DNA from 2 places in the Fictibacillus sp. S7 genome. Region 2 is predicted to be linked to the other one. Evidence: riboswitches for the same ligand, from Rfam matches in the RefSeq annotation. Region 2 holds a riboswitch; the other holds the start of a gene.
The links. Region 2 has a riboswitch for S-adenosylmethionine ahead of DMO16_RS10820 (homoserine dehydrogenase). Riboswitches for the same ligand answer to the same signal wherever they lie in the genome.

Region 1: another riboswitch for S-adenosylmethionine. It lies ahead of mtnK (S-methyl-5-thioribose kinase); the one in region 2 lies ahead of DMO16_RS10820 (homoserine dehydrogenase).

What each region holds. Positions count from the first base shown of each region.
Region 1 is NZ_QJKL01000001.1:1,465,931-1,471,853, reverse strand. Features, by position in the region: gene DMO16_RS07480 (SDR family oxidoreductase) at 1-255, shown strand, start outside; gene DMO16_RS07475 (ornithine--oxo-acid transaminase) at 469-1,662, opposite strand; gene DMO16_RS07470 (DUF1516 family protein) at 1,810-2,172, shown strand; gene mtnA (S-methyl-5-thioribose-1-phosphate isomerase) at 2,238-3,284, opposite strand; gene mtnK (S-methyl-5-thioribose kinase) at 3,290-4,501, opposite strand; SAM riboswitch class I at 4,581-4,734, opposite strand; gene DMO16_RS07455 (carbon-nitrogen family hydrolase) at 4,838-5,623, opposite strand; gene DMO16_RS07450 (pyridoxal phosphate-dependent aminotransferase) at 5,722-5,923, shown strand, end outside.
Region 2 is NZ_QJKL01000001.1:2,114,697-2,120,619, forward strand. Features, by position in the region: gene DMO16_RS10810 (glutathione peroxidase) at 1-443, shown strand, start outside; gene yjcZ (sporulation protein YjcZ) at 651-833, shown strand; gene DMO16_RS10820 (homoserine dehydrogenase) at 890-2,125, opposite strand; SAM riboswitch class I at 2,224-2,331, opposite strand; SAM riboswitch class I at 2,427-2,536, opposite strand; gene DMO16_RS10825 (HPr family phosphocarrier protein) at 2,770-3,021, opposite strand; gene DMO16_RS10830 (GNAT family N-acetyltransferase) at 3,184-3,540, opposite strand; gene DMO16_RS24280 (hypothetical protein) at 3,619-3,759, opposite strand; gene DMO16_RS10835 (ABC transporter substrate-binding protein) at 3,817-4,827, opposite strand; gene DMO16_RS10840 (ABC transporter permease) at 4,802-5,602, opposite strand; gene DMO16_RS10845 (ABC transporter ATP-binding protein) at 5,577-5,923, opposite strand, start outside.

The DNA.
Region 1 (5,923 bases), 650 kb from region 2:
GGCATCCTGATCAATACAATCGGGCCGGGACGAATCGGAACCGACCGTCTGCAGGAACTGGATGGTAAAATCGCCGAGCAGCGTTCCATAAGCAAAGAACAGGTAAAGGAAGAAATGGTGAAAAACATTCCGCTTGGCCGGTATGGAACGCCGGAAGAATTTGCGAGGACCATCGTTTATTTGGGTTCAGAGGCCAATACGTACATCACCGGACAATCCTTTTTGATTGATGGCGGCATGGTTAAGGCATTATAGAATAAAAGAGCTTCAGCACTGCGAATTTGATGCAGAGCTGAAGCTTTTTATGGAGAATTCAGCAGGTTTCAAATTTATTAAGCTAAAAGTGAAGATATTGGGGGGAAAGAAATAATTGGACATAACTGAATAATCAGACAACTCACTCCCCACCGATTAAACCACAAAAAACAGGCTGGATGACTTCCAGCCTGTTTCTGTTTGCTATAACACTTATACCGACAAGACTTTTTTGATACGTTCGATCGCCCAGTTGAGGTCCTCTTCAGAAATAATGAGAGGAGGTGCAAACCGGATGACATTTTCATGGGTTTCTTTGCAAAGAAGACCTTCTTCTTTCAGCTTCTCACAATATGGACGGGCCGCCTCGCTCAGCTCCACGCCAATAAATAACCCTCGGCCACGTACTTCGGTAATCTTCGGATTCTTAATAGACGTTAACTCATTCAAAAAGTGCTCGCCGAGCTCAAGGGAACGGCTCACCAGGTTTTCTTCTTCTATAACCTCCAGTGAGGCAATGGATACCGCTGAAGCCAGTGGGTTGCCTCCAAATGTGGAGCCATGGCTTCCTGGATTGAACACCCCAAGAATATCGTTGTCAGCAGCTACGCAGGAAATTGGCATTACCCCGCCGCCCAATGCTTTTCCGAGAATGTACACGTCAGGAACAACATCTTCCCAGTCGCAGGCAAACAGCTTTCCGGATCGTCCCAAACCAGATTGAATTTCATCCGCGACAAAAAGGACATTGTTTTCCCGGCAAAGCTCACGAGCTTGTTTCAGGAAGCCTTCAGGAGGAATGACAATGCCGGCTTCTCCCTGAATGGGTTCCAAAATAAAAGCAGCCGTATTCGGTGTGATGGCTTGCTTCAACGCTTCGAGGTCACCGTAAGGAATCAACTTGATTCCTGGCAGCATCGGACCAAATCCTCGTTTGTACTCTTCATCAGAAGACATGGAAACGGCCGTCATTGTACGTCCGTGGAAGTTTCCTTCGCAAGCAATGACTTCCGCCTGATTGGCTTGAACACCTTTCACGTCATACGCCCAACGGCGGACCGTTTTAATTGCGGTTTCAACTGCTTCTGCCCCTGTGTTCATCGGCAATACCATATTTTTGCCTGTGAGTTTCGTTACTTTTTCATAAAAGTTTCCAAGCTGGTCATTATGAAAAGCACGTGAAGTCAGGGTGATGCGGTCTGCCTGGTCCTTTAACGCCTGAATGATCTTCGGATGCCGGTGCCCCTGGTTCACGGCTGAATATGCGCTCAGCATATCCATATATTTGTTGCCTTCCGGATCATAAACCCATACGCCTTCGCCTTTGGAGATGACAATTGGAAGTGGGTGATAATTCTTCGCCCCGTATTGTTCTGTTTTGGAGATGATGTTTTCTGTTTTAATCATATCTCTCACTCCAATCTTAGTATTGTGAATTCTTTTACATTATAGCAATGAAAAGGCTTTCTTCCTAGCCTTACTTCCGCTCGTGAAGCGCGCCGGCACGCTTCATGGTATAGTAAAGTGAAGGATTATACACAGGAGGAAATAAATATGTTACACTTCCACGTTTTTTCATGGGCGGCTGCGCTTGTTTTATTTTTTCTGACTTATACCCTATACAAAAGAAAAAATAAAAAAATTTCCCGCATTTTGCATATGATTCTCCGTCTTCTGTACATAACTACCATCTTTTCTGGTGGGATGCTTATCTATCAGTGGATCCAGGCAGGTGCGGTAAATATGGGACCGCTCATTATTAAAGGGATCCTGGGTCTGGCAGTTATCGGCTTGTTTGAAGTGATGCTGCTGGGTGCAAAACGAAATGAGGATAAAAAGTCCCGCTGGATTACGCTCATTTTGGCATTGGCCCTTGTCTTTTATTACGGATATTCAGTTTTGCCAATGCATTTTTAAAAAAAAAGAAAAAGTTCGTACCCCCAGGAACTGTCATGAAGGAGTACGAGCTTTTTTGTATGTGGTTATTTTTTTAATTTCGCCAGTGCTTTCTTATAATTCCCGCGGGCAATGCCTTTTTCCGTAATAATGGCTGTGATGTACTCGTGAGGCGTTACATCAAAAGCTGGATTGAAAACTTTTACCCCTTTAGGTGCAATAGGCACACCTTGTACATGGGTGATTTCCTCTGCAGGACGTTCTTCAATCGGAATGTCATCGCCAGTCGGGGTGTGCAGGTCGATCGTTGAAAGGGGAGAGGCAACATAAAAAGGAATGCCAAGCGCCTTTGCCTGGAGTGCAAGTCCGAACGTCCCGATTTTATTGGCTGTATCTCCATTGGCAGCAACCCGGTCACATCCAACGATTACAGCACTGACCTGTTTTGTTTTTAATGTATGAGCAGCCATGTTATCCGTAATCAGCGTAACGTCAACTCCGGCCTGTTTTAATTCCCACGCGGTTAATCGGGCTCCCTGGAAAACGGGGCGTGTTTCATTGGCGTATACCGAGAGATTCCATCCCTTTTCTTTTGCCAAATAAAGAGGAGCGAGCGCCGTACCATATTTTGCCGTTGCAATCCCGCCTGCGTTGCAGTGGGTCATGAGGCGGTCGCCGTCGCTTAGCAGGGTTAATCCGTTCTCGCCGATTTTGCGGCAAATCTCCTCATCTTCCTTCTGAATCAGAAGGGCTTCCTGTTCAATGCGTTCAACTGCCTCTTTCGTCTCGCGGACATTGGCAACCGAAGCTGTAATGCGGTCAAGTGCCCAAAATAAATTGACAGCCGTAGGTCTGGATGTCGAAAGAAAAGCGGTTTGACGGTTCAACTGTTCTTTAAATTCAACGAAAGAAAGGGAGGTGTGGCTTTTTGCCCAAAGAACGATTCCAAAGGCGGCAGCAATTCCAATGGCCGGAGCACCTCTCACGTTCAATTTTTTGATGCAGTCCCAAACCTGTTCAATGGTGGTGACATTAATATAAACCGTATGATGGGGCAGCTGCTGCTGATCCAAAAGAAGCAGGTGATCCCCTTTATAGCGTAAAGATGAAATTTGCGTTTCTGTTGTACTCATATAAATTAAACACTCCTGATGCTGGTAATAAATTCTTCAATATTTTTTATTCGTTGTTTGTTCTTGATCCAATCCCGACCGAGTTTAAGAGCCTTCTTTTTAAGGATGATTTGTTCATCGAAATCAGCAATGGAATCCAGGTCTGCAACATGAGCCAGGCCAATGGTCCGGCGGATGACTTCACAGCCCGCGAAACCGACCATATCTGTAAATATGCTCTCCAGGACTTCATCTTCAAAACCCGGGAGTTTGGTTGCCAGCTCCACACCCTCGTTTCTCCAGAGTTCTTTGTATGTATCCGTAAAGGTAATCCATGTGTCTCTGATTAAGCCGGAAAGGTACAGCTGGTATTCGGCCCGTTTTTCTCCGTCTTTGATATGAGCCCGCTGAGCGATATGGTTCATTGCGATATTCGCAAAAAAGTGAGCGATATCAAATCCTTGTGGACCGTAGTAGGCAAATTCAGAGTCGATAATTTTGGTGGATTCCTCTGTTACAAAAATACTCCCTGAATGCAGATCTCCATGAAGCAATGCTTCGGCATGTGTCAAAAATTTAAGTTTGAGCCGGGCCGCTTTGTTTCTTAGGCCCGAATCATTCCAGAGTTCTGAAACGGCATCCTGCAGTTCTGCAGGATAATCATTGGTTTCAATATTATAAAATGGATCGGTAAACACGAGATCTTCGGTTATTTTGCATAGCTCAGGATTGGTAAACTGCTGGACCAATCTTTTTTTCTCAAACGGATGTAAATAAAAATCACTGGTGTAGAACAGGTTTTTCGCAATGAAAGTTCCAATATGTTGAGCCAGGTTCGGGTAGGTTACTCCATCAATCAAGCCTTTGCGCAGAATCACATGAGAGGACAGATCCTCCATGACAGTAACGGCCAGGTCGTTGTTGGTATAAAGGACTTGGGGAACATGTTCAGACGCGAACTCAGCAAATTTTTTCAGTGAATCACTTTCAATACGTGCCCTGTCCAGGGTAAGCGGCCAGCTCTCTCCAACGACTTTGGCATAAGGGAGCGCCTGCTTGATAATAACCGATTTTTGGGTAGACGGTTCGACCAGCCGGAATACAAGATTCAAATTGCCGTCACCGATCTCATTGACCTCAATGGATCTGTAATCACTGAACAGGCCGAGTTTTTGGGATAGTTCGATCACGGTTTGCTCATTGAGCGGTGTGTAGGCTTGTTTTGTTGACGTTGCCATAGGGTTTACCTCCGAAGGATAAATGTAAAAAAGGCCTCTTTTCTTGAAGAAAAGAGGCCTGGATGTATAGTTTCCACGCCTCTTATCTTGCAAAGCTTAAGCTTTGCTGGAATTAGCACCGTGCCATACTGGAAGTCCAGGCTTCAAATAAAGACGCCCCATTTCACAATGGTATTACGGTCGGTTGCTGGGTTTCATCGGGCCAAATTCCCTCCACCTGCTCTTGATAAGAGACATTCATCATTAAGTTGTTAGAAAACACAGAATGCAATAATAATTTACAATGGCTATCATACAGCTTTCAAAGGAAGCTGTCAATTGCAATTTTCAAGAAGATTAATAGTGTTCGGGTCTGCGGTCCTCAAAAATGGGGATTCTGCTTCTGACTTCATCAACGAGATCCGTCTCGATCTCGGCAAATAAAATGGTTTCATTTTCACCATCTGCTTCAGCGATGACGTCTCCCCACGGATCGATGATGATCGAGTGGCCGGCAAAGGCGTTATTGTTATCCCGGCCGATTCTGTTGCATGCGATCACAAAGCATTGGTTTTCAATGGCTCTCGTAATTAAGAGATTTCGCCAGTGAGAGAGCCTTTGGGCAGGCCATTCGGCCGGCACGAACAGAAGGGAGGCACCATCGAGAACATGGGCGCGGATCCATTCCGGAAAACGGATGTCATAACAGATGACTCCTGCAGCCGGAATGTTCTCCAGCATAAAATTCCCCTTGGTGGAACCGGGGGCAATGAACTTCTCTTCCTGCATAAGGCGAATCAAATGCAGTTTGCTGTACTCTCCAATCTGCTCACCCTCGCGATTAAAGGCGTAAAGTGTGTTAAAAATGCCATTGTCTGTTTTATTGGCAACAGAGCCGGCAACGATATTGATGCGGTGCTGCCGTGCTAAACCGCTCATCAGCTTTTTCAGATTATCCCCGTTGGCGTCTCCAATTTCAACAAGACGCTCCAAATCATAGCCGGTCGTCCAGAGTTCCGGCAGTACGACGATATCTGCGTTTTGTTTTGAGGCTTCTTCAATTCTTTGTACGGCTTTCTTAATATTCTCTTCCGGCAATCCGAGCTGGATGTCCATTTGGATCAGTGCTACATTCAGTTTCATGCGTATCCCCCATTAAAACGTTTTGACAGATTTTCAATAAGCGTATAACATATTGGATTAGAATTTCAAGAAAATTACGAATGACAGGATGTGTGAATGTGAAACGTTTCCAGCAAGCAGATGCGTTAAAACGCCTGCCTGAACAATTTTTTGCCAAGCTTGTGGGAAAAGTGAGTGCGGTTGCCGCACAGGGGCATGATGTGATTAATCTCGGACAGGGAAACCCTGACCAGCCGACACCTCCTCATATTGTTGCTGCCTTGCAAGAGGCAGCGGTTAATCCTCAGTACCACAAATATT
Region 2 (5,923 bases):
AGGAAAAATCACTTCAGGAGTATGAAGGTAAGGTATTGGTTATCGTCAATACAGCCAGTAAGTGCGGATTTACTCCGCAATATAAGGAACTTCAGGCGCTTTACGATGAATTCAAAGATCAGGGTCTTGAGATCCTGGGGTTCCCATGCAACCAGTTTGCTGGCCAGGAACCTGGAAATGAAGAGGAAATCCAGGAATTTTGCCAGTTGAATTACGGAGTGACCTTCCCGATGTTTGCCAAGGTGGATGTAAAAGGCGATCATGCACACCCTCTCTTTACCTACTTAACCAGTGAAGCACCCGGGATTTTAGGATCAAAGGCAATTAAATGGAACTTCACCAAATTCCTGGTGAACAAACAAGGAGCAGTCGTATCCCGCCATTCTCCTCAAACCTCACCGAAGGATATGAAAAAAGAAATAGAAGCACTGCTCGCGCAGTAATCTGCACGCACGCTTTTGGTTTCCCCTAAAGTGTGCGTTTTTCATTGCACGGTAATTAGGCTTGCCAACAAGGCAAACGTCCAGACCGAGTGATGCCTCCTACATATACTGTATCGAGAATGTTGGAATTGGATATTAAAGGAGGAATTTTAAATGTATGCAAACTCACCGATTAATGCACCAATTAACGCTCCGTTAAACGTACCTGTGTCAACGGCTTCTTATGGGTATGGTTATGGCGGCGGATGCGGCGGTTACGGCGGTTACGGTTATGGCGGCGGAAGAGGATTTGCGATCATCATCGTATTGTTCATCCTCTTGATCATCATCGGCTGTTCATGCTGGTCCGGTCACGGCCACGGCGGCTGTGAAAGCAGCAGCAGCTGCTAATCGTTCAAGCAGCAAAAAAGATCCAGGCGGTTGTCCGCCTGGATCTTTTTATTTTTTTATAATAGAACTTCCTCAGCAACCTCGCTTGCAGCCGAGAGTCTCACAGGATAAATGCTGGTGAAATGCAATGTGCTTACAGGCAAATCTCCAGCGTACAGGAACGCGATGAGAGAGGAATCCGGCAGGGAAACCGTATCAAGTACTGCTCCTTGAAGCTGCAGTGCAGAAATTGTATCTCCCGAAATGTGTTCTTTTTCACCAAACAAAAGATAGGTTGTTCCCTCTTTGGACTGTTTCTTATGAACGACTTCAGATACGGCCGGTTTGTCCTGATAAACGCTGCCCGTCTCATACAGGGATAAAAAATCTTCCACGATGGCACTTGCTGTTGCTTCAGCCCCTGCACCTGGTCCCTGTAAGGTTAAACAGCCAAGAAGATCCGTCTGAATACGGACCGCATTGTCCACTCCTTCCACTCCATAAAGCGGATGTTCACTGTCTACCAACACCGGTTTCACCTTCAGCTCGAGACTGTCATCCAGGAGCACCAGATGTTTTAGGCGCAGTCCAAGCTGTTCTGCGAGCTGTATTTCCTCAAGACGCACATTTCCAATTCCCTTTACCTCGGCTTCCTCCCATAACGGCTGTTCACCATAAATCCACTTACTCAGCACCATGGCTTTATAAAAAGCATCCAGCCCTTCAATATCATTCGTCGGGTCAGGTTCTGCATATCCCTTTTGCTGGGCGAGTTCCAGAGCTTCCGGGAACGTAGATCCAGTTGTTCTCATGTGCGAGAGAATAAAATTGGACGTTCCATTCAATATTCCCTCCACGTGCTGTACTTTATTGATTCGCAAAAGCTCCCTCAGTGTCCTTAACACCGGGATGCCGCCGCCTACACTTGCTTCATATACAAAGCGTGCTCCTCTTGCTTTCGCAAGGCTTGTTAGCTCTTCTCCATGACGGGCAATCAGGTCTTTGTTGGCGGAAATTACATGGCACCCTGCTTCCAGTGACCGGGTAATGTACGTTTTGGCCGGTTCAATTCCCCCGATGGCTTCAATGACCACATCTGGCGCCTCTTTACCCAGAATTTTTTCAAACTCTGAGTATAATGGCGCTTTCTGAAAGTCGGACCTCGGTTTTGCCGGATTTTTAATCAATATTCCTGACAGACGGATCTTTTTTCCCAGCAACTGTTCAATCTCAGGTTTTCTTTTTAACAATGAGGAATATACCCCGGTTCCCACAGTTCCCAGTCCCAGCAATGCAATTTTAATTTCACTCAATGATATCTCTCCCTTTGTTTGATTGGATAAGCTTACCTCTCGAGAATAGCTCCGAAATGAAAAAAGCCCCCTTCCTAAGAAGAGGGCGTCACGGCCTCCTCTTATCATCCAGGATTTCTCCTGCAGGTAGTAGCACCTTTTCAGGCAATATGCCTGTAGGTTGCCGGGCTTCATAGGGCCTTTCCCTCCGCCGCTCTGGATAAGAGTACATATGAGATTGAAACATGTTATGTAGCAAATGACTTTTTTAGTACTAAAAAACTCCCTTATCGATGATAAGAGAGTTACATTCCGGTTTCATCTCTTATCGCTCAAAGTTGTACCTTTGAAGGACTTGGCACCTTTTCAGACAATCTGCCTGAAGGTTGCCGGGTTTCATCGGGCCTTTCCCTCCACCGCTCTGGATAAGCTTTTTTAAATTAGTCTTACTTTATCATGGAGGAAGAAGAGCGTCAACCGCTCCTGGACCTATTTTTCCGTTCAAGATAAAACATGATCAGCAGTGAAGGCACCAGAGCCATGATGAAGGATTTGGTGATTACCGTTCCACTGAAACTTTCACTCGCAGCGATATGAAAAGCAAAATCTGTAAAAGTGATGGCCAAAGCCATTAAAGGGTCCCAGGAATTTTCAGGCGCATAAGGCTACACTAATTTTCCTGCACAAATCTCACGTATTCCTTCAAGGGCATCCTGCTGATCCTGTCCTTGCGCTGTTATACAGCACAAGCCAGCCATGCCTGAGAGTTTACTCATGCTTAACATGCTTTTGGCATTCATCTGGCAGTTATCGAATTCGAAATAGATTTGACACTCTTCAAATTCGTTCGCTTTATGAACAAGCTTTGATATTGTTCTGGAATTCATTTTTTCCTGCAAAAAGCAGTATGTCTTCATACCTTTCCACTCCTATTCCTTTTCCCTGCCATTTTAACCCGCAATGATTAAGCACATATTAAGGCAGTTTAACTTTTTTTCATACCAATGAAGATATGCACGCCTGACCATCAATATGTGGAAAATTGGCAGTTTAGGAAAAAGGGAGGAGCATCAGAAGGGTTAAAATTGTTTTTCAAAAATATGTATTTTCCCCCCCTCGTTTTCTTTAATTTCGATTTCTCTGAAGCCCATTCCGCTCCAAAAGCTCAACGCAGGAGCATTACCCGTTAAGATTCCGAGCCGCAATACGTGGAGCTTCGTCTTTCTTAACTCATTTTCGCATTCCGTATAAAGCTTTTTTGCCAATCCCTGGTTTTGACAGGATTTGGCAACCATCAGGAAACCCAGCCACGGCTTGCCATCCTTCGGGTCCACTTTGCCTTTCCCGTAAAACAGCTCATTATAAAATGGATTGGAGTTCATAATCTCTAGTTCATCCATCACTTTCTCCAGCCCGCTCTGTTCCCATATCAGCATTCCCGCACCCCCTATTCTTCTTTCTAGCATACAACAAAATCAAAAAAACACGCTCCTGAAATCAGGGCGTGTTCTTCGTTATTGGCTGTCCTTGTTGTTCTTGATTTCGGCGATATCATCCTGATTGGCAATTGGATCAGCAAACGTTCCCTTCGGAATATCCGCCTTTCCTTTTCGCTGCTCCGCGTTTTGCTTGCGGATTTTTTCATTTTTGGCCATGCCGGACACCTCCTTGCCTGGTACTTAACATAACCAAACAAGGCGGAGTCTACTCTGTTATTTTTCCAGATTAATATAGGCTTTTTGGGTATCTATTTTCTTTTTGATCATATCTGTCTCATAAAGCCACTCTGAAACCTTATTCCACGACTTTTGATCCTCATACCCAAAGGGTTTGCTGCCACTGTCCATCAAGGGCAGAAGAATTCGAAGGCTTTTCTTTTCTACCTTTTGATCCAGGGGAAACTCTTTGTTTTCATGCTGAAATAAAATATTCAACGCGTTCTCCGGATGCTCTTGTACATCCTTTTGTCCTTTTGAAAGAGCCCGCCAAAATTTTTGGTAAAGCTTCCTGTTTTTCTTCAATCCATCTTCGCTCGAAACAAGTACCAGCTCATAATAATCAGGCACTCCGTATTTTACTGGATCGATGGATCGGACAGGGTGCCCCTCTTTTTTCAGCAAAATTTGTTCATGGTTGATATAGCCACCGGAGATGCCGTCAACTTTTTTAGAAGCCATCGCCGGAATGATATCCCATCCGATATCCGTCATTTTTACGTTATCCGGATTTCCCCCGTCATGTTTTACCATCGTTTTAACAATAGCTTCATTAATCGGAATAGACGGATAACCTACATTCTTTCCTTCAAGATCTTTAGGTGTGTGAACGCTGCTTTTCTCTGGCACCATCAGATGATTAAGCGGATGCCTCACCATCGCTCCAAGAGAAACCACCGGAATGTTTTCGGCACGTGAAAGCACAACCTGCGGCTGGTAGGTCAATGCAAGGTCCGTACGCCCGGCTGCCACAAGCTTTAACGGATCATTGGTTTCAGCCGGCATTTTCACGTCCACCTCAATGCCTTCCTTTTTAAAATAACCTTTCTCAATGGCATCATAAATTCCGGCATGCACTGCGTTCGGGTACCAGTCGAGCATCACGCTCACTTTCTTCAATCTATCTTTCCCTTCCCCGCTTTTAGTCGCGGAAGAGGAACAGGCACCAAGTGCGAGAAGCAGACACCCTGCAAGCAGCCATTTACTGTGTTTTATCCACTTTTTCATGTTGTACATCCTTTCTGATTTCTTTCCATCTGAACATTCGTTTTTCCGCAAGTGCTGCTGCCCCAAAGAAACACATGCCAAGCAGGGACAAAAGGAAGATGGCGGAAAAGACACCTTCTGCGTTCAGACTGCCTGACATTCTTCTGGAATAGTAGCCGAGCCCTTCACTTGCCCCGAGCCATTCACCGATTGTTGCACCCACGACTGAAAATACAGCAGCAAGTTTGATGCCCGAAAAGAATGAGGGAAGTGCCATGGGCATCTGTACTTTTTTAAAGATCTGCCATCTTCTTGCTCCCATGGAACGCAAAAGATCCACATAATCCCGATCATGATGGTTCAGGCCGTCATAGGTGCTCACCACAATGGGGAAGAAAGCGATCAAAACAGTAACCGCGACTTTGCTCCATATGCTGTAGCCAAACCAAAGGACAAAAATCGGTGACAGCGCGATAATCGGTATGGTCTGGGAAATCAATACCCCGGGATAAATTGTTCGTTGTAACGATTTGAAAAAAAACATGGCAACCGCAAGTGAAACACCAGCCACTGCCGCTATAACGAAGCCAAGGATCGTTTCCTTAAACGTGGCCCATGCATGAAAAAGCAATATGTCCTTGTTCTCAAAAAGAGACAGTAGGATGCCTGACGGTGCCGGCAGAATAAAAGACGGCAGCCTGCCGGTATCCACAAGCCATTCCCATGCACCAAGCAGGAGGATGGCTGCCATCAAAAATAAATAATAATCCTTAAAAAATGCTTTGATACGATTCATGTGTAATTCTGCTCTCCAATGTATTGATCAGCTCTGTTATTTCAGGGGATAGATATGTCTCTCTCGGCCTTTGCAGCTGAACCATGATTTCTTCCGTCTCACCGGATGGGTGGAGAACAATAATCCTGTCACTTAAAAAAACCGATTCGTGGAGGTCATGTGTGACCAGTACGATGGTTTTGTTCAGTTCTCTCCATAGCGCAGCCATCCATTGGTGCATATCCTTTTTGGTCATGGCATCAAGAGCGCCAAATGGTTCGTCCAGAAAAAGCACCTCTTTTCCCGTCAACAATGTGCGCAAAAAAGCGATTCGCTGACGCA